3 regions of the Thalassospira indica genome follow, and region 1 is predicted to be linked to each of the others. Evidence: predicted binding sites of a transcription regulator. Region 1 holds the regulator's gene; each other region holds the start of a gene.
What was found. Region 1 encodes LexA, which represses DNA repair genes until DNA is damaged. Its sites were predicted from a motif close to ATGTTCTANTTTGGTTC; they were not measured.
Positions count from the first base shown of each region.

Region 2: a site for LexA is predicted at 6,744-6,760, ahead of DY252_RS05760 (ImuA family protein). Genes of this name have one in related genera too.
Region 3: a site for LexA is predicted at 3,882-3,898, ahead of DY252_RS11085 (PA0069 family radical SAM protein). Genes of this name have one in related genera too.

Region 1 covers NZ_CP031555.1:2,766,422-2,776,544, forward strand. Annotated here, with positions in the region: gene DY252_RS13100 (divergent polysaccharide deacetylase family protein) at 1-298, opposite strand, end outside; gene DY252_RS13105 (anthranilate synthase component II) at 567-1,139, shown strand; gene trpD (anthranilate phosphoribosyltransferase) at 1,172-2,206, shown strand; gene trpC (indole-3-glycerol phosphate synthase TrpC) at 2,203-3,000, shown strand; gene moaC (cyclic pyranopterin monophosphate synthase MoaC) at 3,020-3,499, shown strand; gene lexA (transcriptional repressor LexA) at 3,662-4,369, shown strand; gene DY252_RS13130 (ComEC/Rec2 family competence protein) at 4,445-6,445, opposite strand; gene gltX (glutamate--tRNA ligase) at 6,725-8,131, shown strand; gene DY252_RS13140 (citrate synthase) at 8,242-9,549, shown strand; gene DY252_RS13145 (putative quinol monooxygenase) at 9,693-10,007, opposite strand.
Region 2 covers NZ_CP031555.1:1,202,957-1,213,079, reverse strand. Annotated here, with positions in the region: gene xylB (xylulokinase) at 1-911, shown strand, start outside; gene DY252_RS05770 (error-prone DNA polymerase) at 1,000-4,311, opposite strand; gene DY252_RS05765 (Y-family DNA polymerase) at 4,316-5,950, opposite strand; gene DY252_RS05760 (ImuA family protein) at 5,844-6,617, opposite strand; gene DY252_RS05755 (tectonin domain-containing protein) at 7,121-10,123, opposite strand, start outside.
Region 3 covers NZ_CP031555.1:2,336,185-2,346,307, forward strand. Annotated here, with positions in the region: gene DY252_RS11065 (alanyl-tRNA editing protein) at 1-529, opposite strand, end outside; gene DY252_RS11070 (hypothetical protein) at 801-1,460, shown strand; gene DY252_RS11075 (hypothetical protein) at 1,547-2,074, shown strand; gene DY252_RS11080 (tyrosine--tRNA ligase) at 2,377-2,655, shown strand; gene DY252_RS11085 (PA0069 family radical SAM protein) at 2,704-3,867, opposite strand; gene DY252_RS11090 (LysE family translocator) at 4,038-4,670, shown strand; gene DY252_RS22150 (hypothetical protein) at 4,725-4,883, opposite strand; gene DY252_RS11095 (L-lactate permease) at 4,885-6,459, opposite strand; gene DY252_RS11100 (LLM class flavin-dependent oxidoreductase) at 6,638-7,657, opposite strand; gene DY252_RS11105 (P-loop nucleotide/nucleoside kinase family protein) at 7,809-8,327, shown strand; gene DY252_RS11110 (LysR family transcriptional regulator) at 8,348-9,253, opposite strand; gene DY252_RS11115 (MFS transporter) at 9,365-10,123, shown strand, end outside.

The DNA of each region.
Region 1 (10,123 bases):
AAACATTGGCATTTTCCGAAAGCCTGTAATCCTTGCGAAGCTTCGGGGTCGGCTCCGGCTCTGCCAGGGCATAATTCGGTGCACCTTGATCCGCTGCGCGGCCAAATTCATCCGACGCGCGATCAAGTTCAAGCATGCTGCCAACGGCAATAATAGCCGAAAGCGTGCCCGCAACAAAGGCCCCGCCCAGCATCAGGCGGCCAATGCCGCCCGATTTCCTTTTCGGGGCGGTCTTTTTACGAGTGGATTTCTTGGGTGCCGCCTTCTTACGTTTGGCGGTCGTTGCCCGGCGTGCCACGCTGTGGTCTCCAGTATTCGTTGGCTGGGATGCTCGTAGCGACCAAACACACGGTTTGGCCCCTTCCCATATGGTGATTATATACCGATCAAGTCGGTTTGTGTTTTCACGTTTTTAAAACAGTTCTGGTTAGCGCACGGTTAAAGGATCATTTACGCGATGATCAAAGACACCCCGGTCGCAAAAAACCCTTGCTCTGCTTCTGCTTGACGTAGCGACACGGGCGTTTATTCTCTGCCGACCTTAATGTAGACAGGCCCATCCGACGATGTATCTCCTCATCGACAATTACGACAGTTTCACATTCAATCTGTGGCACTATCTGCGCGAACTCGGCCCAGAGGTCGAAGTGCGCCGCAATGACGAGGTTACCGTCAATGAGGCTATGGCATTCAATCCCGAGGGCATTGTCATTTCCCCCGGCCCGTGTGACCCGGAACGGGCGGGCATTTGCCTTGATTTGATCAAGGCTGCGGCAGGCAAGGTCAAATTGCTCGGTGTGTGTCTGGGGCATCAATCCATCGGTCAGGCCTTTGGCGGCAAGGTGGTCCGTGCGCCCGAATGCATGCATGGCAAAACCGATGCAATGAAACATGCTGGTACCAGCGTTTTTAAAGGCCTGCCCAGCCCGTTTGAGGCCACCCGCTATCACTCGCTGGTGATTGAACGCGAAACTTTGCCCGACAGCCTTGAAATCACCGCCGAAAGCGGAGATGGTCTGATTATGGGTGTGCGTCACAAGACCCATCAAATTCATGGTGTCCAGTTCCACCCGGAAAGTATCGCTTCGGAACATGGCCACGCCCTGCTTAAGAATTTTATCGACTATACCGGTGCATAATTCGCACCGGACCGCAAACCAAGGAAGACCCGATGTCGACTGATCATGATCTGAAGCCAATTCTGGCCAAAGTCGCAGATGGCGAAAAACTGACCGAAAGCATGGCCGAGGCGGCCTTTAACGTGCTGATGTCCGGTCAGGCAACGCCATCGCAAATGGGGGCTTTCCTGATGGGGTTGCGCCTGCGCGGTGAAACCGTTGATGAAATCACCGGTGCGGCCCGTGTCATGCGCGAAAAGGCCACCGGCATCATCGCCCCGGAAAATGCGGTCGATACCTGCGGCACCGGTGGTGATGGCAGTGGCACCTATAACATCTCGACCGGGGCGGCGATCGTGGCTGCCGCCGCCGGTGCCACCGTTGCCAAGCACGGCAACCGTGCGGCATCGTCCAAATCCGGGTCTGCGGATGTTTTGATGGCGCTTGGTGTCAATCTTGATGCCGATATGAAGCTTCTGGAAAAGGCGCTGCGCGACATCAATCTTTGCTTCATGATGGCAACCCGCCACCATTCGGCGATGCGCCATGTCATGCCGACCCGTGTTGAAATGGGCACGCGCACCATCTTTAACCTGCTGGGACCGCTGGCCAACCCGGCCAAGACCAAACGTCAGGTTCTTGGCGTCTTTGCCAAACAGTGGGTAGAACCGATTGCCAATGTATTGAACCGTCTGGGATCGGTCCATGCCTGGGTTGTTCATGGCCACAGCGGCCTTGATGAAATCTCGACCACCGGCCCGACCTATGTTGCCGAGGTCAAGAACGGCAAGGTCACCACATTTGAAATCAGCCCAAGTGATTTCGGCCTTGAAACCGTAACGCTTGACGACCTCAAGGGCGGTGATGCCGATGTCAATGCCAAGGCCATTCTTGATCTGCTGGCTGCCCAAAAAGGGGCCTATCGCGACATCGTTTTGATGAATGCCGGTGCGGCCCTTGTCGTCACCGGGATTGCCAGTGATCTGGCCGATGGCATCAAAAAGGCATCCGAGGCGATTGATAGCGGCAAGGCCGCCGAAACCCTGCAAGGCCTTGTGACAATCACCAACGAAGGAACCCCGGCGTGAGCGACGTACTAGCCAAAATCTGCAATGACAAGCGCGATCACGTTGCGGCCTGCAAGGCGCGCAAGACGCTCGCCACCCTCGAGGCCGAGGCAAAGGAACAATCCGCCCCGCGTGGCTTTATCAAGGCGCTTGAAACCAGCGTTGCCTATGGGCGTTATGGCCTGATTGCCGAAATCAAAAAGGCATCGCCTTCCAAGGGGCTGATCCGCCCGGACTTCAATCCGCCCGAACTCGCCAAGGCCTATAAGGCGGGCGGCGCAAGCTGCCTGTCGGTTTTGACCGACATCCCCTATTTCCAGGGCGATGACAGCTATCTGGTCGCAGCCCGTGCGGCGGTTGATCTTCCGGCCCTTCGCAAGGACTTCATGGTTGATCCCTATCAGATCACCGAGGCGCGTGCATTGGGGGCCGATTGCATCCTTCTGATCATGGCGGCCCTTGAAGATAGCTTGGCTTCTGAGCTTGAAGATGCTGCGCACAGCCTTGGCATGGATGTTTTGATTGAGGTGCACAACGCCCCGGAACTCGAACGCGCGCTTAAGCTGAAATCACGCCTTTTGGGGATCAACAACCGCAACCTCAAAACCATGGAAACCAGCCTCACCACGACCGAGGAACTGGCAGGCATGGTCGGCGATGATCGGTTGCTGGTGGCCGAAAGCGGCCTGTTTACCCCGGACGATTTGGCACGCATGGCAAAGGTCGGCGCTGAGTGCTTCCTGATTGGCGAAAGCCTGATGCGCCAGGACGACGTCGCAACCGCCACCCGCAACCTGCTGGGCCTTGCGGCCTGATCAATACTGGACAGAACCAATGGCAGACAAGCTTTCCCATATTGATGCCGGTGGCAACGCGGTGATGGTCGATATTTCGGCCAAGGCAGAAACTGCGCGCACCGCCATTGCCAAGGCCCGGGTTCTGATGTCTTCCGAAACCGCCAATCTGATTGCCGCGCGCGGCCATAAAAAGGGCGACGTTCTTGGCATCGCCCAGCTTGCCGGGATCATGGGGGCAAAAAAGACCCCCGATTTGATCCCGCTTTGTCATCCCCTGCCCTTAACCTCGGTGACGGTGGATCTGGAACTTGCGACCGACGCGGATGCCGTCGATATCACCGCCACCTGCAAGACGACTGGCAAGACCGGTGTCGAGATGGAAGCCCTCACCGCTGCCTCGGTTGCGGCGCTGACGGTTTTTGATATGTGCAAGGCAGTGGATAAAAGTATGAGGATTACCGATCTGCGGGTCACCCGGAAAGAAGGTGGCAAATCGGGGACCTTCGTCGCGGACTAGATTCCGTTCTGTCCAGCACGGCCACTATTCACATTTTTTGAACAGTTGCGCTGATTATTCGATTTTATCGTTTAATCGCACAGAGCCGCTTGACCCGCGAAAAGAACTAAAGTAGAACATTTATGTATCCTTTTTGTTCTTTTTACAGGTTCGGGAAATATCATGCTGACGCGCAAGCAATATGAGTTGCTGGTCTATATAGACAATTACCTTCGCGATCACGGGATTTCGCCCTCGTTCGATGAAATGAAAGAGGCCCTGAACCTTAAATCCAAGTCCGGCATTCATCGCCTGATCACAGGCCTTGAGGAACGCGGCTTTATCCGCCGCCTTGCCCATCGTGCGCGCGCGCTTGAAGTCGTACGATTGCCCGAAAACAGCGATGATGACGCCCCGGAAACGCCAAGCAATGTGACCTCGCTTGCCAGTGTGCGAAAGGCCGCCCACCGGCCGACCACGGTGCCAACCGCCTTCTCCGAGGCCGGGGAATCCGTTGGTCTGCCACTCTATGGCCGGATTGCTGCCGGTACACCGATCGAGGCCCTTCGCGATCAAACGACCATGGTACAGGTTCCCGCCGCCCTGCTTGGCGCCGGCGATCACTATGCGCTTGAAGTATCGGGGGATTCGATGATTGATGCCGGTATTCTTGATGGAGATACCGTCCTGATCCAGCGCTGCGAACAGGCCCATGACGGCACGATTGTGGTGGCCCTTGTCGATGACGCCGAAGCCACGCTTAAGCGCCTGAAGCGTGGCCGTGGTGAAGTTCTGCTGGAACCGGCCAACGCACGCTATGAAACCCGCGCCCTGTCGCCGGACCGTGTGCGCATTCAGGGCCGTCTGGTCGGGCTGCTGCGTCAGTACTGATTGCTTGCGCGAAGTTATCAACCACAAACGCCCGGCGCGCACGCCCGGGCGTTTTTTTTGAGTGAGATCAGGCTCTTATCGCCCTGCTCTGCCGCCGATGATGATCCATGGCCAATTGCCGGCTTCAGCGCGGACGGTGTTGATGACAGGCTTTTCATCTGGCTTCGATGGCAGCTTGATCGCAACGCCACCCTGCCACCACAGAACGTCATCATCAATGACCATGCGCGCGCCAGAGGCCTGACAGGTGGTGGGCAAATCTGTTTGCAGGCTGACAATGATATCTGCATTACGGCAGGCATAAAACGGATTGGCAATCCGACTTGCGACAATAATCCGTGACTGAACGATGTTAGCGCTAACATCAAGGGAGCATGGGTCGTTCTGGCAGGCCTGTACGCGGCTTTGTTCGTGTTCGGGGCGAATGCCAAAGCGGCTCATCCAGATGCCTTTTTGAAAATCATTCAGCCGCGATGAGGTATGCAGGATACCGGCATCGCGATCATAGACAGCCCAGCTTTCGCGGTCGCCCGATATCAGGATTTCGGGTTCTTTGTGAAGCACCTGAAAGATGATGGCGGCAATAATCACCGGGAGAACCGGCACGATCATCGCCTTGTCACGCCAGATGACGATCCAGGCCAGGGCAAACAGCCCCAAGGCAACCGTCAGCATATCAAGTCCCGAGACATACCAAAGCCCCCAATCCTGTGCGGCAACCAGTTCGGCTGTTTCCAATAACACCGTCAAACCCGGCTTCATCGCGGACAGTGAGAGCCCCGATAACCCAATCGGCACAAGCGCCAGCGTTACGACAATCCATGGCATGACCCAGAATGCCATGACCGGAATGGCGACCAGATTGGCGAGTACGCCCAGCATCGAAATACGGCCAAAATGATAACCGATGATGGGAGCGGTCACGGCCGTCACAATCAGACTGGTCAGCAGCAAACCGGCAAGATAAAGACCGACACGCTCATACCATGACAGCATCCCCTGCCGATCCAGCCAGCGTCGCCCCGGACCGTCATAAAACGCAACAAGTGCGCCAACGGCGGCAAACGAGAGTTGGAAGCTAGCCCCAAGTGCCGCGTCAGGCCGAATGACAAGCACAATGATCGCGGCCACACCCACAAGGCGCAACGATATGGCACGGCGATCCAGCAGGAGTGCCAGCCAAACCACAAGCAACATGACAAAGGCGCGCTGGGTCGGGATGGTTGCCCCGGATAATCCGAGATAGGCAAGCCCCGCCAGCATGGCCGCCATCGCCGCCCATTTCTTGATCGGATAGCGCAAGGCTATTTGAGGAATGGCGGCCAACCCGAACCGGATCAGGAAAAATACCGTCCCGCAAAGCAACCCCATATGCAGACCGGAAATCGCCAGCAGGTGCGCAAGGCCGGATTTGCGAAGGTTATCGGCAATATCCGGGGCAACCTCGCCGCGCTCGCCAATGATCAGCGCCTTGGCAATGCCGGTTTCGGGACCAGTCATCTCATCACTGATGACAGCTGAGATATATTGACGCGCCTTTTCAATACTCCCCAACAATGTGTTGTTATTTATATCTTTTTGAGTTTCCAGAACTTCGAATTGTCGCCCAAAGACAAAGCCGGATGCGGCAATATTGCTGAAATACAGGTTGCGTGAAAAATCCGGGTCGCCGGGAACGGCAGGTGCGCGCAATGGAAAAAGGCGTGCGTTCGCGCGGATCTGATCACCAATCGAAAGCGCACTATCACCCAAGAAACTTAGCCTTACATTCCAGTCCAGTTGGTCTTGGGCAATGCCGACAATCTCGGACGGTTGCACGGTGGCGCGGATGCGTCCGTTCCGTGGTTCCAGGGCAATGATGGTGCCTGTGACCTCGGTCATATAAAGCGTTTTTGTCGGGATATTATTCGGGCCTAGTTCAATATGAATGGCACTTGTCAAAGCCCCGAACGCCAAACTGGCAAACAGCTGAAACGCGAAGGCCAGAGTGGCAACCCGCCGCGACATCCAGAAACCGCAGCACAACAGAATCACCGCCAGACCAATTTGACCAAGCCCGATACGCGCAGGGAGCAAGAAATACGCAGCACAGCCCAACCCAAAGAAGATAACCGAGGACAGAAACCATTTATTTCTTTGGCTTGTTACAACAAAATCAATTTGTGAGAAAATACTCACAAACAATTGTTTTAATTTAATTTTACCTGCCGCCGTACGACGAATGTCCAATAGCCCGCCTGCCGCATTGTTTCTATCTAACATCCGCTGTGGTGCAACAGCGTGTCATTTGTGCTATAGCCTGCACGCCAAAAGTCCTCAGGACAAGCGACAACATCCAAATAACGGATAGATTGAATGACGGTTGTTACCCGTTTTGCCCCGTCTCCGACCGGGTTTCTGCATATCGGCGGCGCACGCACCGCACTTTATAACTGGCTGTATGCCAAACATACCGGTGGCAAGTTCTTGCTCCGGATCGAGGATACCGACCGTGAACGTTCAACGCCCGAGGCGGTAGACGCCATTTTTGACGGCTTGAACTGGCTTGGCCTGACCGCAGACGAAGAGCCGACTTTCCAGTTTGCCCGTCGCGACCGCCATGCAGAAGTCGCCCAACAGCTTCTTGATGCCGGGAAAGCGTATTATTGCTATTGCTCCCCCGAGGAGTTGACCGCCATGCGCGAGAAAGCCCGCGCAGAAGGCCGTCCGATGAAATATGACGGCACCTGGCGCGATCGCGATCCATCCGAGGCGCCTGAGGGCGTCAAACCGGTAGTCCGCGTCAAGGCCCCGCAAGAAGGCGACGCGGTGATCCATGATCAGGTGCAGGGCGAAGTTCGCGTCGGCAACGAGCAGCTTGACGATTATGTCATCCTGCGCGGCGATGGCACGCCGACCTACATGCTGTCAGTAGTGGTTGATGACCATGACATGGGTGTTACCAACGTGATCCGTGGTGACGATCACCTGACCAACGCATTCCGCCAGAAAGTCATCTATGATGCCATGGGTTGGGATGTCCCGACCTTTGCGCATATCCCGCTGATCCATGGTCCGGATGGCGCCAAGCTGTCGAAACGCCATGGTGCGCTGGGTGTTGATGCCTATCGCGATGAAATGGGCTTCCTGCCCGAGGCATTGAACAACTATCTTCTGCGTCTTGGCTGGGGCCATGGCGATGATGAAGTTATTTCGACCGAGCAGGCGATTGAATGGTTTGACATCACAGATGTCGGCAAAGGGGCTGCACGCTTTGATTTTGCAAAGCTGACCAACCTTAATGGCATCTACCTGCGTCAGGCCGATGACAAACGCCTTGTAGACGAGGTTTCCCCGCTGATTGCCAAGAAAATTGGCGTTGAGGCGCTTGATGTATCGCAAAAAGAAATCTTGATCAACGGCATGGCAGGCCTTAAAGAAAGGGCCAAGACTCTTATCGAGCTCGCCGACTCTTCTGCCTTCTACGTTACCGATGGCGTCACGTCCGTTAACGAGAAAGCCCAGTCCCTGATTGATGGTGCACCTGAAGGTCTGTTCAAGGAACTTGCCAACAGTCTTGAAGCGCTTGATAGCTGGACCGAAGAGGACGTTGACGCAAGTGTTCGTGCCATTGCCGATAAGTTTGAGTTAAAGCTTGGCAAAGTCGCGCAGCCCTTGCGGGCGGTGCTCACAGGCTCCAACTCTTCACCAGGCATTTTCGAAGTAATGATTGTGCTTGGCAAAACCCAAACGCTGAAACGCATTCGCCATTTTGATGCTTAACAACAGCGAATAAAGAAAAGCTAATAACCCGTTTGCGCTTTGTGCGCCGCAGCATTATGCTGCACACAACTTGAAACCGTGTTCGTTCAAACAGGGAAGGAAAAACAGTCATGGCATCCAATACCAAGACTTCCCACACCGTGACCCTGACCGACAATGCCACTGGCAAGTCGTTCGAGATGCCGGTGATGGAGGGTAGTGTCGGCCCGTCTGTTATCGACATTCGCAAACTTTATTCTGAAACCGGTTATTTTACCTATGACCCGGGTTTCACTTCGACCGGCTCCTGCCAGTCCGAGCTGACCTATATTGATGGCGACGTTGGTATCCTTCGTCACCGCGGTTATGCAATTGATGAACTTGCAGAAAATGCCGACTTCCTCGAAGTCTGCCATCTGCTGCTTTATGGTGAGCTGCCCAATGCCACCGATAAAGCCAAGTTCGAAAATGATATCACCATGCACACCATGGTCCACGAACAGATGCGCAATTTCTATAACGGCTTCCGCCGTGATGCGCATCCGATGGCGATCATGTGCGGCGTTGTTGGCGCATTGTCTGCGTTTTATCATGACAGCACCGACATCAACGATCCGAAGCAGCGTATGATTTCGGCCTATCGCCTGATTGCGAAAATGCCGACCATTGCGGCGATGGCATATAAATATTCCATCGGTCAGCCGTTCCGTTATCCGAACAACAAGCTCGGCTATGCGGAAAACTTCCTGCAGATGATGTTTGGCAACCCGTGTGAAGACTATGAAGTCAATCCGGTTCTGGCCAAGGCAATGGATCGTATCCTGATCCTGCATGCCGACCACGAACAGAATGCGTCGACCTCGACCGTGCGTCTGGCAGGTTCATCCGGTGCCAACCCGTTTGCCTGTATTGCGGCTGGTATCGCATCCCTCTGGGGTCCGGCACATGGTGGCGCAAACGAAGCCGTTCTGGTCATGCTCAACGAAATCGGCGATGTGAAAAACATCCCGGAATATGTTGCAAAAGCAAAAGACAAGAACGATCCGTTCCGTCTGATGGGCTTTGGTCACCGCGTTTACAAAAACTACGATCCGCGCGCCAAGGTCATGCAGGAAACCTGCCACGAAGTTCTCAAAGAACTCAATATCAGCGACCCGCTGCTTGACGTTGCCCAGGAACTGGAACGCATCGCACGTGAAGACGAGTACTTCATCGAGAAGAAACTTTATCCGAACGTCGACTTCTATTCGGGCATCATCTTCAAGGCGATGGGTATCCCGGTCAGCATGTTCACCGTGCTGTTCGCTGTTGCACGTACCGTTGGCTGGATTTCCCAGTGGAAAGAGATGATCGAAGATCCGTCTCAGAAAATCGGTCGTCCGCGTCAGCTGTTTACCGGTATTGCAGAACGTCCGTTCGTTCCGGTCGACAAGCGCTAAGCCGCAAAACGATCATACGACAAGAAAAAGGCCCGGAAATTTCCGGGCCTTTTTTTGATTATCTATCCCCTTCAGAGCTTCATCCACAGAACACGACCTCTTCTCTGTGAGCATTCAGTTTGAGATGTTTCTAAGTACTGAGACTATAAAAAGGGAACAAACGGCACCCGTTCTCTCTTGTCCAGCTTGGGTTCCAGAACCCTGATTGTATCTAGAAAATGCTGGGTTTCCTGATGTGCCTGCCAACCAGCTTCATCACGGTAAAGCTCAAAAAGGAAAAAGGTCTTGATATCTTTCGGCGACCTGTATGGCAGAAACAGTTTGACGTCCGGCTCGGCCATCGTTGGTGCGACAAGTCCTTCCAGAAGTTTCGCGACCTCCTCTTCTTCTCCGTCTTTTGCCACAAGCCATATTGCTATGACGAAACCGTCATTGTAATCCCGAAAATCGAATTGCACTTGCTTGTTTATCCTTTGCACGAGATATCTCTCCCTTGCTTGCGTTAATCTTCAATGATCTGACAGCAAAGCACTGTTGCAGACAGCAAGCGACACAACAGCCCCCATCCCAGAAC
Region 2 (10,123 bases), 1.6 Mb from region 1:
GCAATCGGACCTGGTCCGACACCCTGCTTGATGCCGGGAACATGCGCCGCGACCAGATGCCACGCCTTGTCGAGGGCACCGAGGAAGCCGGTCGTTTGCGCCCTGCCCTTCTTGATAACTGGGGCCTCAATGGTGCGGTGACGGTTGCCGGCGGTGCAGGCGACAACGCAGCAGCAGCCTGCGGCATTGGCGCGCAAAATGAAGGTCAGGGCTTTGTCTCGCTCGGGACGTCGGGCGTGTTGCTTTCCGCGCGGGATGGCTATCACCCGGCACCGGAAACCGCACTGCATACATTCTGTCATGCCATTCCCGGGCGCTGGTATCAAATGGGTGTAATGCTATCGGCAACCGACAGCCTTAACTGGCTTGCACGGATCACCGGGAAAAACCCGGTCGAAATGACAACAGAGCTCGGCGGCACCTTGCAAAAGCCCGGCTCGGTGCGTTACCTGCCTTACCTGTCTGGCGAACGCACCCCACATAATGATGCCGAAATCCGTGGCAGTTTCACTGGCCTTGCCACCGACACCAGTCGGGCAGACCTCACGCGTGCGGTGCTTGAAGGCGTTGCTTTTGGCCTGCGCGACAGTTTCGAAGCTCTTGTCGCAACCGATGCCAAGCTCAATCAACTGATTGCTATTGGTGGCGGTTCGGCATCCAGATATTGGATTGAGCTGATTGCAACCACCCTTGGCGTACCATTGTCGCTTCCCAAAAGTGGTGAATTTGGCGCAGCACTTGGGGCTGCTCGCCTTGGCATGACGGCAGCTACGGGCGCTGCCCCAGACAGTATTATGACCATTCCCGAAGTCCGTAAAACGATCCAGCCGAATTACTATCACCGCAACGAATTTGAAGATGCGTACATCAGGTTCCGGGCAGCCTACCCGGCAATCAAGGTCTCGCAGTAGGCTGAGTGCAAATTGATATGTTTGGCAACAAATACCGACAGTATTGTTGCATACCCCTGAATTATGACAACAGGACACAGGCTTCGGTTCAATGAAAATCGTGACTATCGATCTTCAGTTTTGGTGCTTTCAGGGCTTCTGATGCGTGTGATTGGCTCAAACTGTTCAGTCCGCCTGTCCAGCGCAGATTACGCGGATGGGTATTGTTACTCCGCGCAATTTTGGTCGTATCTGTCAAACCTTGTAACATCCCGGTCAGATCTACAAGCCTGTCCGCAATGATGTGGGTTACACTATCTTCCCGCTGAAGTTTTCCGGCGACACCAAGCACGGTGGCGGTCATCACCTCGCGGCGGTGTTGTTCCATGACCTTGCTCCAGACCACAAGGTTGGTGATGCCGGTTTCATCCTCAAGGGTTATGAAAACAACTCCGGATGCCGTGCCGGGGCGCTGGCGGACAATCGCCAAGCCGGCATGGGTCAAACGATCCCCATTTCGCACATTGGGCAGATCAATGGCAGTACAGACCCCGGCGGCAGCCAATGCATCGCGCAGCATCGCCATTGGATGGCCCTTAAGAGATAAGCGCAGGCTGGCGTAATCTTCGATGATCTCCTCGCCCGGACCCATGATCGGCAGGTCCACCGGGGCTTCGGCGCCAAATTCGGCCGAGACACCCATATTGTGGTTGAAGTTCTGGGCGGCTTCAAACAGTGGCAGGCTTGCTGGTGCCTTGCGGCCCTTGCCAAAGCGGCGCACAGCCCAAAGGGCTTCGCGCCTTGATAAGCCCAGTGACCCGAACGCATCGGCCTCGGCCAGTTTTTCAAGCGCGGCCGGGGATAGTCCTGTCTGGCGCGCCATCAGATAGACATCCTGAAACCCGCCAGCGGGCCGATTGGAAATCAGGGCAAGGGCATCGAGCTCGCCAAATCCCTTGATCTGACGAAAACCAAGCCGCACGGAATGATACCCTGCGGTTCGGCCCAGTTCGCGTTCCAACTGATTGTCCCAGAAACTGTGATTGATATCGATTTCAAGTACACGCACCCCGTGATTGCGGGCATCATTGACCAACTGTGCCGGGGCATAAAACCCCATCGGTTGCGAATTCAGAAGCGCACATAAAAACACATCCGGGTGATGGCATTTCAGCCAGGAAGACGCATAGGCCAGAATGGCAAAACTCGCCGCGTGGCTTTCGGGGAAGCCATAATCGGCAAAGCCTTCGATCTGTTTGAAGCAGCGTTCGGCAAATTCCATGTCATAGCCGTTACCCAGCATGCCATTGATGAACTTGGTCCGATGTTCGCCAATGGTGCCGGTGCGCTTGAACGTTGCCATGGCGCGCCTGAGGTGATCGGCCTCTCCGCCGGAATAGCCGGCGGCGACAATGGCGATCTGCATCGCCTGTTCCTGAAACAGCGGCACACCGCAGGTGCGTTTCAATACGGCTTCGAGTTCCGGGGACGGGTATTCGACCTTTTCGCGGCCCATGCGTCGCTGCAAAAACGGATGCACCATACCGCCCTGGATCGGGCCAGGGCGGACGATGGCAACCTGAATGGTCAGGTCATAAATGCTTTGCGGTTTAAGGCGGGGCAGCATGCTCATTTGTGCGCGCGATTCCACCTGAAAAGTGCCGATACTGTCGGCCTTTTCAAGCATGCGATAGGTTGCCCGGTCTTCCTTGGGCAGGCTGGCAAGGTCGTAATCAATGTTCTTGTGCGTGCGCAACTCATCCAATGCCTTTCGGATGCAGGTCAGCATGCCAAGTGCCAGGATATCGACCTTGAGGATACCCAGCGCATCAATGTCATCCTTGTCCCATTCAATCGTGGTACGGTCCGCCATGGCGGCATTGGCAATCGGGGAGAGTTCACAAAGCGGCCCGCGCGTGATGACAAAGCCGCCAACATGTTGCGACAGATGGCGTGGAAAACCCGTCAGTTCGCCCGCGATATCCAGAACAGCCTTCAGGCGCGGTTCATCAGGATGAATGCCCGACTGGCGCATCATGGTGTCATGCGCGCCCTTGCTGCTGGATCCCCAGATGGTTTTGGTCAGTTTGACGATGGTGTCTTCAGACAGGCCAAACACCTTGCCGACATCGCGCATGGCGCTACGCGACCGATATGAAATCACCGTTGCGGTCAGGCCTGCACGGTCGCGGCCATAGCGTTCATAGATGAACTGAATGACTTCCTCGCGGCGTTCATGCTCAAAATCGACATCGATATCAGGCGGTTCATTGCGCGCATTGCTGATGAAGCGCGAAAACAGCAATTCTACCTTGTTGGGATCGACCGATGTGACATGCAAACAAAAACACACTGATGAATTGGCCGCAGATCCGCGCCCCTGACACAAAATGCCCTTGGACCGGGCAAAGGCGACAATGTCATGCACGGTCAGGAAATAGGGGGCATAGCCCAACTCGTCGATCAGTTTAAGTTCTGTCTCGATCAGGTTTTTGACCTTGCCCGGCACACCTTCGGGATAGCGTTTATGCGCCCCTTCCCAGGTCAGGCGGATCAAACGTTCCTGGGTGCCTTCGCCCGTGCCGTCATTTTCATCGGGGTATTCATAGCGCAGCTCATCCAGGCTGAAGGTGCATTGATCGGCAATCTCGACGGTGCGGGCCAACCAATGCGGGTGATTTGGAAAAAGGCGGACCATTTCGCGCGGCGATTTGATGTGGCGTTCGCCATTTGGAAACAAACGGTACCCGGCATCTTCAAGCGTGCAGTGATGGCGAATACAGGTCAGGACATCCTGCAACGGTTTGCGCGATCGCAAATGCATATGCACGTCATTGGTCACCACGGCGGGAATGCCAAGGTCGGCCTCGACCGCCTCGGTATATTCAAGGCGTTCGCTGTCAAACCCGTCCATGAACCGCCCAACAGATAGCCACAAACGTCCTTCAAGATGGGGTTTCAGGCGCATCAATTCAGCACGAAAGGTGTCATCAGGGACTTGGGGCGGCACGGCGATAAACAGCAGGCCCTCACTGTGGGTGAGAATGTCAGCGATATAAATCTCGCACGATCCCTTGGGTGCGCGGCGCTTGCCAAGGGTCAGTAACCGACACAGCCGGGCATAAGACGCGCGATCTGTCGGATAACACAGCAAGGATGGCCCATCCATCGGATCAAGCCGACAGCCAACAATGTAATTCAGCCGGTCGGCATAATTGCGGTGTGCTGTGTGGCCGCGCACCACGCCAGCCAATGTGTTGTGATCGGTGATCGCAATCGCCTGCAGGCCCTTGGTGGCCGCCGTCAGGACCAGTTCCTCGGCATGAGATGCGCCGCGCAAAAAGGAAAAGTTGCTGCTGACATGGAGTTCGGCATAGGCCGGGGGAGCGGATGTGGTGTTGGTGCTGCTTGGTTTGTTCATGACATCATCCGGCAAACAATCCATGCACCGACCAGATATCCTGCCCGGCATGGCCGCTGCGAAACAGCCAGATCAACCGGCCTTTCTGATCGCAGATGCGGAAATAATCGCGTGTCATCTGCGACAGGGCGTAATTATCCCGGTCCAGATGGCTCCACCATTCCGGGCAGATGCGCTCTGGCCCGTCGGCCAGCAAGACATCAATCATCATCTTGCGCCAGCGCAATTTTGTCGGCGCGCCGTTAGCATTGCGTTCCATGACATCAACCGGTTCAGGCGGATCAATCAGCCGCACCGGGCGTTTGGGCAAAGGCGCATCCGCAAGACGTGCCGGTTTGGCAGCCCCGGTGGGCGATTGCCGGATGGTGGCCCGTTCGGGCAGGTGGCTGGCGTGATGGGCCGGACGAAACAGGATATCCTTGGGCCCCAGATGATGGGCAATGCGATCGAGCAGTTGGGCAAGGGCGATATGATCGCTGCTCTCTTCCTGTTTGCGATCAAGGCGGACCTGACGAAAGGCAACATGTTCGACCCAGGGGGCATAGACAATCACCTGTTCGATGCCAAAGCCGGTATCCACCCCGGGCATCTTTTCCGCCAGAAGGCGCAAGATATGGCTTTCGGACTGGCAGGGCGTGCCAGTTGTGGTCGTGATGGTATGGGCATGGCCATCGACCCGAATGGACCGGACGAGTAACCGCCTAAGACCAAGGTTTTCATCGCGCAGTTTGGCGCAAAGCTCGGCCACCATGCTTTCAATCGCATGTGCCAGCGTGTCTGCACTCCCCAATGGTTCGCCAAAGTTCTGTTTGATCAGCCACGGGGCATCGGGCAGCTCGAAATTCAGATGTTCGGGCAGGCGGCCATAAAACTGATCAAGGCGATGCAACACATTCGGGCCAAGGCGGGTGGTGATATTGGCACGCGGCAGGGGCGTGATATCGCCCAGTTGTTTTAGGCCAAGCCGCGACAGAACCGCGTTGATGTCATCAGACAATCGCAGGCACGATACCGGAAACCCGGCCGCAACCCCGTGATCGCGCGGCAGGGACAAAATGCGCTCACCGGGTGCGCCCGGATGACACCGGGCCGCGGCCCATGCGGCCCCGGCGGTATCGGCAATGGCAGCACGGGCAGCAATGCCCTGGGCTTTCATATCGCGCAGGATCTGTTTGATCATCACACTTTCGCCGCCAAACAAATGACTGCCGCCGGTGATTTCAAGCCACAGGCCCGCATCGCCATTAAGCCCATGCGCATGCAGGTCGCGGTCTGGTGCGATCCATGGGCTATAGCGGTCCATGAAGCGCACCAGACGGGCAAATTTGCTATCGCAGAGTTCTGGCTCTTCGGGGCTGTCCTGAAGATCGGGCAGGATGCTGCGCGCATCAGAAAGGCGCATGCCGCCCTGCAGCCCGGCCTTTTGTGCCGCTGCATTCAGGCCACAGACGAGCACGCCCTTGTGGTCACTGCGCGTGATCACGTGCGGGGTGGCTTGTGCCTTTGAGGCCTGTGGGGCAGTTTTCTGACTGTCAACATCGCGGGGCTGACCAGGCGTGGGCGTGCCTGTCTTTGGGGTTGTCTTCTGACAGTCGGTTTTCCAGTGGGTCAGCCACAGATAAAGAAAACGTTTTTGCATCGGTTTTGACTTTCCAGCTTCCCGGTCGGACCCCGCGTCCCCCGATCAGGCTGAGATGATGAATATTCCCCGTTCTGTTCTGCTCTGCACCCGATACCGGTTCAATCTTCCAGCGCGTCAGCGCGCTTGATGGCATCAAACATCCGCTTTGTGATGCGTTGCGCATGACGATCATCCGTGTTCCGGCAACCTCACAAGCCAGTTGCAAACGCCGTGACGCCGTCAGTTCGTAATCGGTGGTTTCCAGTATGATTGATAAAAACTGTCCAGATTTGGCGACCTCTTCACATACCCAAAGTGCTGTGGCCTGTTGATCAACCACCATCATCAAAGGTCGTGTCCCTGCATCCAGATCAATCGGCAATGCCAGATGATAAAAACCACCCTGATCAATCGCCCCCCTTTGCCTGACCCAAAGCACGGGCCTGCCTATTGATTTCCCTACCTGTTCCTGCAAGTCAATCTGCGACAGATACCACGCCAGAATTGATGCCGCCCCCACATCATGACGACTGATTACTTCATGCAGACCAACCCGAGCGATACCACCAAGACTGATATGCCGAGATAATGTGATGATGTTCCCGAACATATACGAAATGACATCGCTTGAATCACCAGACAAGCCGGAAAAGCTCACTTTCCATTGCTTTTCCGCCTCTGCCAATACGACGCGTGCATTATGAAGTCTGTCAGCCAGCATCTCACATCAAGATCAAATGTTCACTATTTGTTCTTAATTAGGATTCTCGCCTCTCAGAGTCAACCAGGAAGCTGTCACCACTTTGCGAAATTGTTCTCGATTGCTTCGTTTTTGCAGCACCGTACCAATCAACCCTTCATTGCCCCAAATTATGACAACCGGGCGAGCGGGACGCAAAAAGTCTGATGATTTACGGTGAGGGTAAGGTAACCACGGGAAATCATCATATAATATGGTGATTGTCAGGTGCCACAAAAGGTGACATTCGGCATCCAGCGAAATCAATGTCTTAGCATTTTCGATTGCCAAATAAGTTGCCACGGATTGACATAAAAGATGACAATTTCCGTCAAAGCGACTTGAGAAACTGTTTTAACGATGTCGTCCTATCGAAAAGCTACAATGAAAATCGTGAGTTGCAACGAAATGGATTGGAAGCCGATTACGACTTCCAATCCCACCACGCCTTAATCATAGGCTGTCATAGAGCCATCTGGTCGGGCGACCCAGACGTCACCATCCGCTCCAACCGACACGGTCTGCGCTCTGGTTTGGTCAATGCCCTCCCAGTTCTCATCTTTGGCGTTCCATTTATACAAGACATCGCCGTTCGGGCCGCCCAGATGCCATACCGACCCATCTCTGCCGACAGCCACATCACGTGCCGAGCCAGGCATCTCGTTCCAACGGTCGTTAGCAAATCGGTAGATTTCATTATTTCTACCGACTGACCAAACTTCCCCGTCGCCACCGGCCGCAATTCTGGAAACATTGCCCGGAACCCTGACCCAGCCATTACCGCCCATGCGATAGACGCTGCCGTTCCCGCCAATGTGCCACTTGGTTCCAACGTCATCGACGGCAATATCCGAGGCCCAGCCTGAAATCGGTGTTTTCTTGCCAAGGGAATCCACGTTCCACATTTTACCATCCGTGGTCAGGATAAAGGCATTGTTTGCAAGCCGGTCGGCTTCAACACGAGCGACACCGGATGCAAGAACCTGCTTCCACCCCAAATGTCCTTTGGGTTGGATGTAAAGCGAGCCACTTCCACCGATATGCCAGATATCCCCGCTTTTGCCGATGCTGACCTGGCTTGCGATACCGGCGACATCTCGCCACTTCTTGGGACCGGACATCACGACATAGGTAACTGTTGGTTCATCGACCTCGATATGTGTGATCGTAATCCCGTTGTCCTGCACAATGGTTTTGGTTGAATCAATGAACGAGCCGGGATCAGCCATTGGTGGGCGCGACGCTGATTTGTGTCGATACATGACAATCGCGTTATCTGGCCGCAATGCCCACAATGTACCCGCTTCGCCAGCATCTACCTGATGGATGGTTCCGCCATTGCCTTTCTTCCACTGACCGTTATAGGACAGCCGGAAGACCTCGTTACCCAGACTGGTAATCCAGACAGCTCCGTCTGAACTGACCGACACATCTTGCGCTTTGCGGCCAAAGTCCTTCCATTGATCGTTCAGGAAATAGTGCAGCTTGTCGTTGGTATCGATAACCCAAAGCATCCCGCCCGGTCCTGCCGATATCTTTTTGGCTTTTGGGCCATTGACCCGCTGCCACCTGAAATCATCAGGGCCTGCGACATAAAGGCTGTTGCTGCCACCGATGTGCCATTTGCGTCCATCCGGGGCCACATCGACCGCATGACCGATGCCCGGCACATTGCGCCAGGCCCGGCCATCATAGGTCTTCATTGCCCCACCCTCCATCAGGGCAAAGGCCGATTTTTTTGAAGGCATTGCCGCAATATCAACGAAGGTATCGCCACCGCCAATAGCAGACCATTTGTTGTCACTAGCCGTATCAGCCCAATAGACCTGACCACCACCAATATGCCAAACATCGCCCATTGGACCGGCTGAGATAGCTGTCGCCTGCCCCTCGAAATTATGCCATTGGCCTTCATTATAGACGTAATAGAGCGGATCGGCCGCAAAGCGGGTTTCTTTATAATTTGCCGTTGCCGCGACAGCGATTTTGTTCAAATCACTTACCGATGCGCGCACTTCGTTGCTTGTTGCCAATGCCCAATATGCATAGACCTTGGACGCTTCATCCTTGTTTTGCAGCCAGACACGCAAGCTTGGTTTATAGGACTTTGCGTGTTCAAGTGCGCGCATCAGTGCCGGACGCGCATCTGCTTTTGCCAGGTTCTTGTTGAGTTCTGCCTCCAAAACCGCCGTCGCAATCTCGATCACGATTTGCGGACCACTGACCGCAAGCATTTTGGTGATGAGCTTCTTGGATGCCTTGAACGCTGCCTTTGCCGCAACACGTGCAGCATCATCGGCGCGTTCGCCCATTTCCTGACCGATCTTTGATGCAACCTTGCCCAGGTCATCGGTAGAGCCAAGGACATTATCCAGGCTGTCATCTGCCTGCTGCCCCACTCTTCTCATTTTATCGTCCAGGTTGGTGATCTCATCAAAGTCGTCAAGAACGTCATCCGTCCGATTGGGATAAGCCTCTTTGATTATTCGATCGGCAACCGTTTCATCATCAAGTGGAATAAGTGCTGTCGAAAACATGCCCAATGTAGGAACGGCAGCCACTGTGTTGACCAGAGCTGCACGGTTTGTCACCTGCTCGAAATTCGGCGGCACGGGCAACTGGTCGCTGAACAGGAACCGCATATCCGAACGCCCTGCTTTTGTATCTGCCTCTTGCTTGTTTTTGAGTTTCAGGGTCTGGGCAGCATGCCAGACGTCATAAGCTTTCACGGCCTCAGTCGCCAGATAGACGCGATAGCCGTTGGCAAAACTCTCGATCTCCCGAACAAGTCGACCCTCAGGGCTGCTTGGCGCAACGGAGCCACTTTTTACAGCTGTAATCACGTGATTAAGCACCGCATAGCGCAGTGCAAGGTTCTCTTCGGGGAACTGCGCAATTTCCTGCCAAAGCGCTTCGATGGATCGGGTCCGGTCTGTCCCGATTGCACGTCCCATGTTAACCGCAATGCGCTCGAGCTCCGTGCGCTCTTCGATCAGTTTCAGCACGATTTCGGTCGCCCCGTCCATCTGCATGAAACCTTTGCTCACATACGGCGCCATTTCCCATTCAATTGATGGGGCAAGGCAACCACGGGGCGAATCTACAGACTCTTTTGATCGGGTATAGCCCGCCGGACAGCTGTAACAACTTCCGAAATTCTTCGGGTCCCAGAATGCGTTATTGCCATATTGCTTGCACCCGGCCTTGCCCTTTTTCTCGGCAGAGGCGGTTTCGAAAATGGGGCGCCCACAGGCCTGACTGCTTTTGACTGAATTGATGGTGCGGACATATCCATCACCGCAAGACCAGCAGGTACCACCGTCAATCAGATCGAACACAGCGTTATCGTCACCACACTGCGCACCTTTGAATTCCGCGTTACGCCAACTGAATTGCAAAAAACCAGTCACCCGCTCGCAAGCCTTGTCGGAATGTACCGGGTCAAACAACGT
Region 3 (10,123 bases), 430 kb from region 1:
TGGTGCGCACCAGTTCCGGGTTGGCTTTAAGCTCGGCGACGGAGATTTCCCCGTCATAGACATCGGCATCGCGTGCGATCAGTTCGTTAAGCTTCTCGCTGATTTCATCCTTGTCGAGCGTGACCTCTGGCAGGTTGAAGTCCAGCCGCGCCTTATGGGCGGCGATGTTGCCGCCCGTGACATCGCCTTCGATGACGGCACACAAAAGATGCAGGCAGGTGTGAAAGCGCATCAGCTTGTGGCGGTTGTCCCAATCAAGTTCGGCTGTGATCGTATCGCCGACCGCGGGCAGGGGATGATCATCAGCAATGATGTGCAAGATACGCCCGGTTTCGCGATCCTTGACCGTGGTGACGACCGGAAGTGCCGTGCCATCGCCAAGCGTTAGTGTGCCGATATCGCCCGATTGGCCGCCAGCGGTTGCGTAGAACACCGTTTGATCAAGTTCGATCCCACGATCCGAAATACTGGTGACGATGGCGTTGCAATTCTTTGCATAGGCGTCTTCGCGAAACATCAGGCGTGTCATGTTTTCTGGTCTCCCGTTGGTGGCGGTTGATGGCGTTCTTGATTTTACCGCCCGGCGTTTGGTGCCGGGGCGTCCGTTCGTCGCACAGGATTGGTGCGAAAGGATTGATTGCCGGGATTATGGTGCGGTGGCGGACCGGCAATTGTCGAGGCCAAAGTTACGGCAATCCTTTGGTTGGAATGTAAGTTAGTATACATAAATGTAATATTGATGTTGTAAATTGTACGTAATGTATGGTATCGCTGCGGTGTAATTCAGGAGTGATATAGCCGTGCCAGCCATTATCCATGTCAAGCTTTCCGGTGAAGGGGACTTCGGGCCAGTCGACCTCGAATGCGCGATTCCGCCTGCGCGTTTGCCGGTGGTGATGGCTGCCTTGTTCGGGCAGGCACCGGCGGCACCGGGAATGGCTGTTGACGCGGTGCATGGTTCTGTACCTGGTGTTTCGGGTGGCGGTCGCCCGCGCGAGAACGGCGCGGTTGATGTCTTCGCCAATGAAGGTGCGGGGGGCAAGGTGAATGATCGCGCCGCGACCGCAGCCAGTGGCGTGCAGGGGACAGGCGAGGCATATTCTGCCAATGGAAATACAGGCGATGCGGCATTTTCCGGAGCAGTAGATCCCGGCATGTTCATTACGGGGTTCGTTGGCAGTTTTGCCGATTTGGTCGGACGCCTGCAACCACGTGGCTTTGCCGAGATAATCTTGTTGGCGGCAATCTGGCTGCAATATCGCGATGGCAGGAGTTTTGTAACGCGCGGTGATGTGCGCCGCCTTTTGCGCCGCCAGAATCACCTGCGGATGCCGCGCAATTTTAGCCGGGATTTCCATGCGGCCGTGGCAAGAGACTACCTTGAAGAAGTTGAGGGCGAAGACGGTTACACCGTTGCAGCTGAAGGCTTCCGCTGGTTTCGTGACGAGTGTATGAAATAATACAAAAAGTCGAAAAAGATATTGACGTTATGTATGTTTGTTGTATCTTTTTTGCAGGGACAAACAAAAACGGGTGGGACCAAATCATGAGCGCGTGGGAAGTCAGAAGCAGCTGCCGGGTATGGCGGGGCCGTTATGTCATTCGTGGTGATGTTGATCGTATTGCCAACGACATTGTTGAACTTCAGCAAAACCGGTTCCCGGGGCTTGATGCGGAAAAGGTTTCGCTTCGGGTTGTGACCATGGCGGTGATGTCGGTTCTGGCCGAGGAATGCTGCGAAGACGGGGTGACCGCGGCCGAACTTTCCTTCCTTTTGACCACTTGCCTCGGGATGCCGATTTCTCCGACCCGGATTGAACGGGAAATGGAAGGTCTTTCTGGTCTTGTCTGGACCGGACAGTGGGGTGGTGAAACCCTGTATGTCATGGAAAAACGTGGTTTGCGCTTCTTTGAAAGTGCACGTGCCAGGGCGCTTTGCGAAGATGGAAATGTAAACGCCAAGGACCGCGAAGGTGTTGCCGCCAGCGAAGCACAGGACGCGGTGAATGCCATGATTGATCCCGCCATCATCAGCGAACCGGCAGTGCATGCCCGCTATCGGGTTGTCAGCTAGGATCTTCGCTTACAGGCCAAACCATCAATGTTTCATTGCACCCGCCCGTTTTGCTGGCGGATGTTTTTCTTTGGCGTGGAGGGTGGCCAACAAGCGGCTTGACCAAACGAAAAAAGCGCCATATGCATAAAAGCATGGAAAACATTATTACACATCAGAACGCCTATTTTACGTCGTGCACATAGCGCGGCGCCTGTTGATGTGTTTGTAAATTAAACCAAGACCGGCTGCCCCAGGGCGGCCTTTGTTTTTTCCATAAACCGGTTTGCCCGAGGTGGCCCCACCAACAAGGAAACCGAAAAATGACCCATATCTCTCTTGCTGATCGCATGCCGACACTTGATTTCACGCCCAATGCCCTGAAAGACGGGATCGGGGTGGTGCCGCTTATTCTGATGGCGGGTTTTGCCGAGACCAGTACGGCGGCAAGTGAACTGGTTGCACGCGGTGCTGTCACCATCGAAGGCAAACAGATCATTGATCCTGACCATCATATCCTGAGCTACGCCTTTGATGATGGCGAAGTGCTGCGCCTTACGGTTGGGGGCAAAAGCACGATGCTGATCCGGCGCGCGGACTGAACCGGATGGGGTATCTGTTGCGGGATATGGGCAATGTTGCTGGTGATCTCAGAACAGCGACATTTGCCCGTTCGCGCTGGGACGTTTGAAGCCGCTGCAATCAAGGTTGAGCGACCGGTTGGTCAGGCCATGCTTTTTGCGGGCAGCGTCAAAGCGTTTGGCGATCAGATCGGCAATTGGGCCGGTGCCGCGCATGCGGGTGCCAAATTCCGATTGATAGGTTTGACCATCGCGCATCTGGCGGATCAGCGACATCACCTTTGCCTTGCGATCAGGGTAATGGGCCTCCAGCCATTCTTCGAACAGATCGGCGATTTCAAGCGGCAGCCGCAAGACGATGTGACCAATCGATTGCGCACCGGCGTCCTTGCAAGCCGCAACGATCTTTTCGATCTCCGTATCATTCAGGCCCTGAATAACCGGCGCGCACAGGACGGTGACGGGAATGCCGGCATCTGAAAGTTTTCGGATGGCCTCAAGCCTGCGGTGCGGGGCAGAGGCACGGGGTTCCAGAAGGTTTGACAGCCGGTGATCAAGGCTTGTGACGGATACTGCCACCGAAGCCCGGTTTCGGGCAGCCATCGGGGCGATCAGGTCGATGTCGCGGGTGACCAATGCACTTTTGGTGATCAGTGAAAAGGGATGTTGGCAATCGGCCAGAACTTCAATGATCGACCGTGTCAGTTTCTTGTCACGGTCGACCGGCTGATAGGGATCCGTGCTTGTGCCAATAACAATCGGGGCGGGTTGATAGGCCTTGGATGACAGTTGCTTGCGCAAAAGCTGGGCTGCCTCTGGCTTCCAGAAAAGACGCGTTTCGAAATCAAGACCGGGGGACAAGCCCAGATAGGCGTGGGTCGGACGGGCAAAGCAATACACACAGCCATGCTCACAGCCACGATAGGGGTTGATCGAGCGATCAAACGGGACATCGGGGCTTTGATTGCGGGTAATGACAGAACGTGCGCCATCAATGCCAAGGGTGGTTTTGATCCGTGGTGGTTCCTGTTCTTCAAGCAGATGTGACGTCCAGCCATCATCAACTGCCTGATGGATATATCTTTCAAACCGGCCATTAATATTTGAAACAGCCCCGCGTCCCTTTTGCGCGCGGGCAGGCAAGACGTTTTGGTCATGATCCGGGCGCGTCCAGTCATCACCAAAAGGCGTGTTTTCCGTATTTTGGTCCATGAATGCGGTTTGGTTTTGCATGCAAACAACGTATAGAACAAAACAGGAACATTCAAGCGGAATCAGATAAAGCGCCAAGCCCGAGATCTGCCGTGTTCCGGATTGCTGCGATACAATTGTTTGCTTGTCGGAAAATCAGATCGACTTATAGTCCGAGAAGGTTTTGCGGCGGATCAGAAAGGGAATGCCCCATGGATTGGTCACAGGTTTTGAGTTTTGCATTGGTTGCGTCTCTGCTTGTCATGTCGCCGGGACCCAATGGTGTGCTGGTCGCAAAGACCGTCCCGACATCCGGGCGCGCGGCGGGGATGGCCAATGTTGCCGGGTTCGTCAGTGCCTTTTACCTGCACGGGACTTTGTCGATCCTTGGTATTTCGGTGATTCTGGTGCAATCCGCACAGGCCTTCATGATCGTGAAGTTCCTTGGCGCGGCCTACCTCTGCTGGGTCGGTTTTAAGGCATTGCGTGATGCCTGGCGCGGGGTGAAAACGGTTGCCGAAGTATCACCGGCGAAGCGCAAGCGCACCCTGATCAAGGCTTATGGCGAGGGGTTTTTGACCAATGCGCTGAACCCGAAAGTCTCGATATTCTATCTGGCGGCGTTCCCGCAATTCATCCCGGTGGGAGAGGGGGCGGTGACCTCGGCCTTCATGCTGGTGTGCCTGCATGCGGCAATCAACGCCATCTGGTTTGCAGCCATGATCATGTTGCTGGCACGCCTGACGCGCTTTGCCGGGAGTGGTCGTTTCCAGCGCGCGCTTAAGGCAACCACCGGGGCAGTATTCATTGCCTTTGGCGTCAAGCTGGCTGCCCTGCGCCCATAAGGTTGGCCCAAGATATTCTGATAAGCCTGTCGGTCAGATTGATCGGCGGGCTTTTTATTTGCGCACGACAATCAGGGCCATGACAGCACAAAACAGGGCAAACAAGATGTCGCTTGCAGCGACGTTGTCTGTCACCAGTGCCTCAAACGCCGCAATCGGCAGGATGATTGAGGTCAGGACCAGAAAGACCGGGTTAAACAGTTTGTTTTTCATGTTACGCGCCCCCGTTCATCGTCGTGATCAGAAGGATACCCAGCGCCATGAAGCCGCACAGTGCGGTCAGGATGACACCGGTTTTAAGAACGACTGACAGCACTGGTCCTTCCTTGCCCGACAGACCCACTGTTGAACAGCCAACCAGAATTTTTGACGGCGCCAGCATGCTGCCAAGTGATGCGCCCGTTGCTTGGGCGGCCAGAACAAGGGCGGTTGAAAGGCCGGAAAGTTCGGCAGTGTGGCGCTGGAACATGCCAAAGACAACGTTGGAATTATTCGTGCTGCCGGTCATGAAGGCACCAAGCGCACCAATTGCCGGTGCAATCACCGGATAGGCAACGGCAAAGGCCCCGGAAAAGACCGCAGCCCCGCCTTCGGCCAGGGCGTAGGTCATGCCCGCATGGTCCATGATGATGGCAAGGCCGATCACCGGCACCATGCCGATACTGGTCGGAAGACCGCTTTTAAGCGTGCGTTGCCAGATGCGTTTGCCAATCCCGTCATCGTAGTGACCGCGCAGCTTAAAGAAGGTAAAGCTGATGGCGGCGGTATAAAGCAAAAGCGCGCCGGGATGACCAAAGATCGCAATGGCCTTGGCACTTTCGGCTTCGATCACCCAGCCGCTCGCGGTGGCCGTTTCCGGGAAATCAAGCGTGAAGCGGATCTTGCCCAGCAGCATTTCGACCGCCGGTACGAAGGTCGCCATGGTGACCAGCACAATAAAGACCAGATAGGGGGTCAGGGCCTCGATCAAGGGCATGTGTTGATGATCATCAACGACCTGTTCGGCAACATCATCAGGATGCGGTTTCCAGAACCGGGTGACGATGATCGAGGTAACAAGCCCGGCAATCCCGGCAGTCAGACCGCCGAGTGTCCAGACACCGTAATTGGCCATGATATATTGCGCCACACCCATCACGCCGGAAATCAGGACCAGCGGCACGATGCGACGACGAATGGTGCGGAAACCGCCATCCAGCCACAAAACAGCAGCCCCGCACATAAAGCCCGACAGGCCCAAAAGGATTGCCGAATAATGGGTCAGTTCGGTGCCGGGAATACCGGTGACACCAATCAATGCCTCGAACGAGGTTGCCATATTACCAAACAGGACTGACCAGCTATGCCCGATCATCGGGGCGGCAACAGCCAGCACCGGCGAGAAACCCATGCCGAGCAAAAGCGGCGCAACGACGGCAATCGGTACGCCGAAGCCTGCAACACCCTGCAGGAAGCTTGCGAACACATAGCCCAATATCAAAAGCTGTAGCGGTCGATCATCGGTCAGTGACCGAATGGCACGCCCGATGGTTTTGATCGCGCCGGCTTCTTCGGCCGCGAAATACAGGATCAGCGCCGCCCAGACGATATAAAGGATGTAAAGGGCCAGCATCACGCCCTTGGCCTGGGCGATGATCAGCATGTCGGTCGGCGCACCAAAAAAGAACACTGCCAAAATGACGGTGACAAACCATGCAGCGGCACCGGCACGCGCAGCGCCCCAGTTTGCCTTGATCATCAGAAAAAGAATGGTCGCGATTGGCAGGGATGCCAGAAGGAAGTTGGTCATGCAGGGCGCACCATAACCGTTTGAACCATGGGACTATCGTCAGGAAATTCAACGAGATGGGATATTGTATGACCAATGATGCAAGCGCAAGCAGCGTGTTTGGTATTTCGTATGATGAAATGAAAATGCCGGACTCTTATCAAGCCCGGCATTGATGAAAATCGAATGGTTGATGGCTTCAGGCGCAGTCTTTGTCCTCTGCCTTGTCGTTCATTTCGCCAAACAGGTCGGCGGCGATTTCAAAGGATTTCAGGCGTGCAGTCTGATCATAGATATTAGCCGTCACCATGATTTCGTCGGCCTTGGTCATATAGGCAAATTCGCGCAGTTTCCTGCGCACCGTTTCGCGGCCACCGATGGCGGCATAGCGCATGGCATGATCAACACCGGCCTTTTCAACGCGGTTCCAGATTTCGCTCATATCCTTGACCGGTTTGGGCAGTTGGCCCGGCGTGCCGCGCCGCAAATTAAGGAACTGCTGCTGCATCGAGGTTGCGAGATATTCGCCTTCCTCGTCGGTATCAGCGGCAAAGAAACCCATCGCAGCAACCGCATAGGGTTTATCAAGGGCTTCGCTAGGCTCAAACCGGTTGCGATAAAGGGTTAGCGCATCCATCAGCATGTCCGGCGCAAAGTGCGAAGCAAAGGCAAAGGGCAGGCCAAGGCGCGCGGCAAGATCGGCTGAAAACAGGCTGCTGCCCAAAAGCCACATCGGGACCTGCGAGCCATAGCCCGGCACGGCCCGGATCGGTGGATTGCCTTCAAGCGGGGCAAGGAATGCCTGTACCTGCAAGACATCCTGAATAAAGCGTTCCTCGGATCCATGCATGTCACGACGAAGGGCGGCTGCGGTGCGCTGATCCGTGCCTGGCGCGCGGCCAATGCCGAGATCAATACGGCCGGGATGAAGCGCATCAAGGGTACCGAACTGTTCGGCAATCACCAGCGGCGCATGGTTGGGCAGCATGACGCCACCTGACCCAACGCGGATGGTCTTGGTACCAGCCGCGACATGGGCCATGACAACGGACGTCGCGGCACTGGCAATGCCGGGCATGTTGTGGTGTTCGGCCAGCCAGTAACGATGATAGCCAAGCTTTTCGGCATGTTGGGCGAGGGCAAGTGTATTGCGCAACGCGTCAGTGGGATGTTCGCCCGCATTTACCGGGCAAAGATCAAGAAGGGAATATCTTAGCATAGCCAGACTTTCGGTTTGGCGCGGACATCGCAGAAATAGATTTCAGCGGCGCGCCTGATTTCACAGTTGGCATTAATCTAGCGTGAATGAACCATCTTGCCAGTCCCTAACTGGAATGTTCATATACAGGCACAATCAAGGGACGTTGAAAATGTTGATTATTCTTGGTGGATTGCCCGGTGTCGGCAAAACGTCAATTGCCAGATTGGCGGCTCAGGAACTTGGCGCGATCCATCTGCGAATTGATACAATCGAGCAGGCTGTTATTGATTGCGGTGTCGTGCCATCCGATGAAATGGGCCCGGTTGGGTATGTCGCTGCAAACCGGATCGCGACAGATAATCTGCGTCTTGGCCACCTTGTGATCGGCGATGCGGTAAATCCGATCGAATTATCCCGCGCCGCGTGGCGAGAAGCCGCGATAATCGCAGACAAGCCTTTTGTGCAGATTGAACTGATTTGTTCTGATGTTGATGAGCATCGTTACCGGGTTGAAACCCGAAAGGGTGACATAGAAAACCTGAAACTGCCCGACTGGCAAAAGGTCTGTGATCGTGAATATCACCCCTGGCCGGATGTGGATCTGGTGATTGACACCGCGGCCCAATCCCTTTGTGCTTCTTCTGACATACTTGTTGGTTTTGTTCGGAAGAAGATCGCCAGTATCTGAATTAAAACATAGCTATTCGTCTATTCATCAATGCTTGGCTGCCGATGGGCGGCGAGCGTACGGCTGACGAAATTGCGAAGAGCAATCGAGATATCGTTGCTGCGATAAGCCAGTGAAAGTTGTGCAATCGGCACTTCGCCCTCGATCTCGCGATAGGCGACACCCTTTGCCTGAAGCTGCGTCATTGGTTTGGGGACCAGTGAAAAGCCAAGCTCGGCCGCAACGAAATTGATCACGGACCCAAGCTGCGGCGCGATCTGACCCATTTGCGGTTCAAACCCGGCGTCTCGACAGGCAGTGACGACCTTGTCATAATGGGTGGGGCCGACCGCACGGGGGGTCAGGATTAGGGCCTCGTCACGGAGTTCAGACAAGGCGACCTTTTCACGTTGGGCAGCCGGGTGACCGGATGGAAGGACAAGCACCATCGGTTCGCTTGAAATCACATGCAGGCGAATGCCATCGCCTGAAATCGTATCCTGGCGCAGGAATACCGCATCAAGGCGTTCATCGCGCAGGCCAGCGACAAGCTGTGCGGAGTTGGCTTCTTCGAGCGTCATTTCAACGCCGGGATAACTGCGCCGAAAATCACGGAACACGCGCGGAACAGACGGACTGAAGGCGGCGGACGCCGTGAATCCCACCCGGATCGATCCTACTTCGCCGCGCCCGGCGCGCTGGGCCGCACGAATGGCGCGCTCTGCCAGATCGGGGAACTGCGCAACCACCTCAAGAAACGCCGTTCCGGCCTCTGTCAGCTCAGCCCCGTGGGGAACGCGATGAAACAGGGCGGTGCCGATTTCATTTTCCAGATCGCGGATTTGCTGACTAAGCGGTGGTTGTCCGATGCCGATGCGGGCCGCAGCACGGGTAAAGTTGCCCTCACGGGCGACGGCAAGGAAGTAGCGGATATGGCGCAGTTCCATTGATGATATATCCAAAAGATATCAAAGAAGACAGTTCCATATATTGGACGGATAGGTGCGATAGTGCAATCATAAGCGTCACCCCACGAACCATTCCAAAAGAGGTCGCAAATGTCTGTTTCCCGGGACACTGACCCAGAACAACATTCTGATAGTGCTGCTGATACGGCGTCATCTGATGCAACGCCCCCCATACGTTCGCAAAGCCCGCTCGCGTCCACCAACGCAAATGCGTCTGCTGATCCGGTGTGGATTAAACCGGGATCGGCCGCATTTCGCCGTATCAGCATTGCACTGTTTTTGGCCGGATATACGACCTTTTCGCTGATTTACTGTGTTCAGCCACTGTTGCCGGAACTTGCAAACCACTTTGTGGTTGGACCGGCTGAAAGCTCGCTTGCACTTTCACTGACCACCGGGTTTCTGGCCTTTGCCATTTTGCTGGCCGGTGCTGTGTCCGAGGCCGTCGGGCGCAAGCAATTGATGCTGATCTCTATCTGTGTGGCTTCGGTTTTGAACCTGATCGCGCCGTCTCTTTCCGATTGGCATGCCTTTCTTGTGGTGCGCGCGTTGGAAGGTCTGATGCTGGGCGGGGTTCCGGCCGTTGCCATGGCTTATTTGGCCGAGGAAATAGATCCCAAGGGCCTTGGCACGGCGATGGGCATCTATATCAGTGGGACGGCGGTCGGCGGCCTGAGCGGCCGTGTCGTGATCGGTATTCTGACCGATCTGTTTGGCTGGCATGTTGCCCTTGGTGCGATGGGGGCATTGGGCCTTGTCGCAGCACTTGGATTTGTGATCCTGTTGCCGGCATCGCGGAACTTTGTCCGGCGTCCCGGCTTTCAGGTGGGCTATCACCTGCGGGCCTGG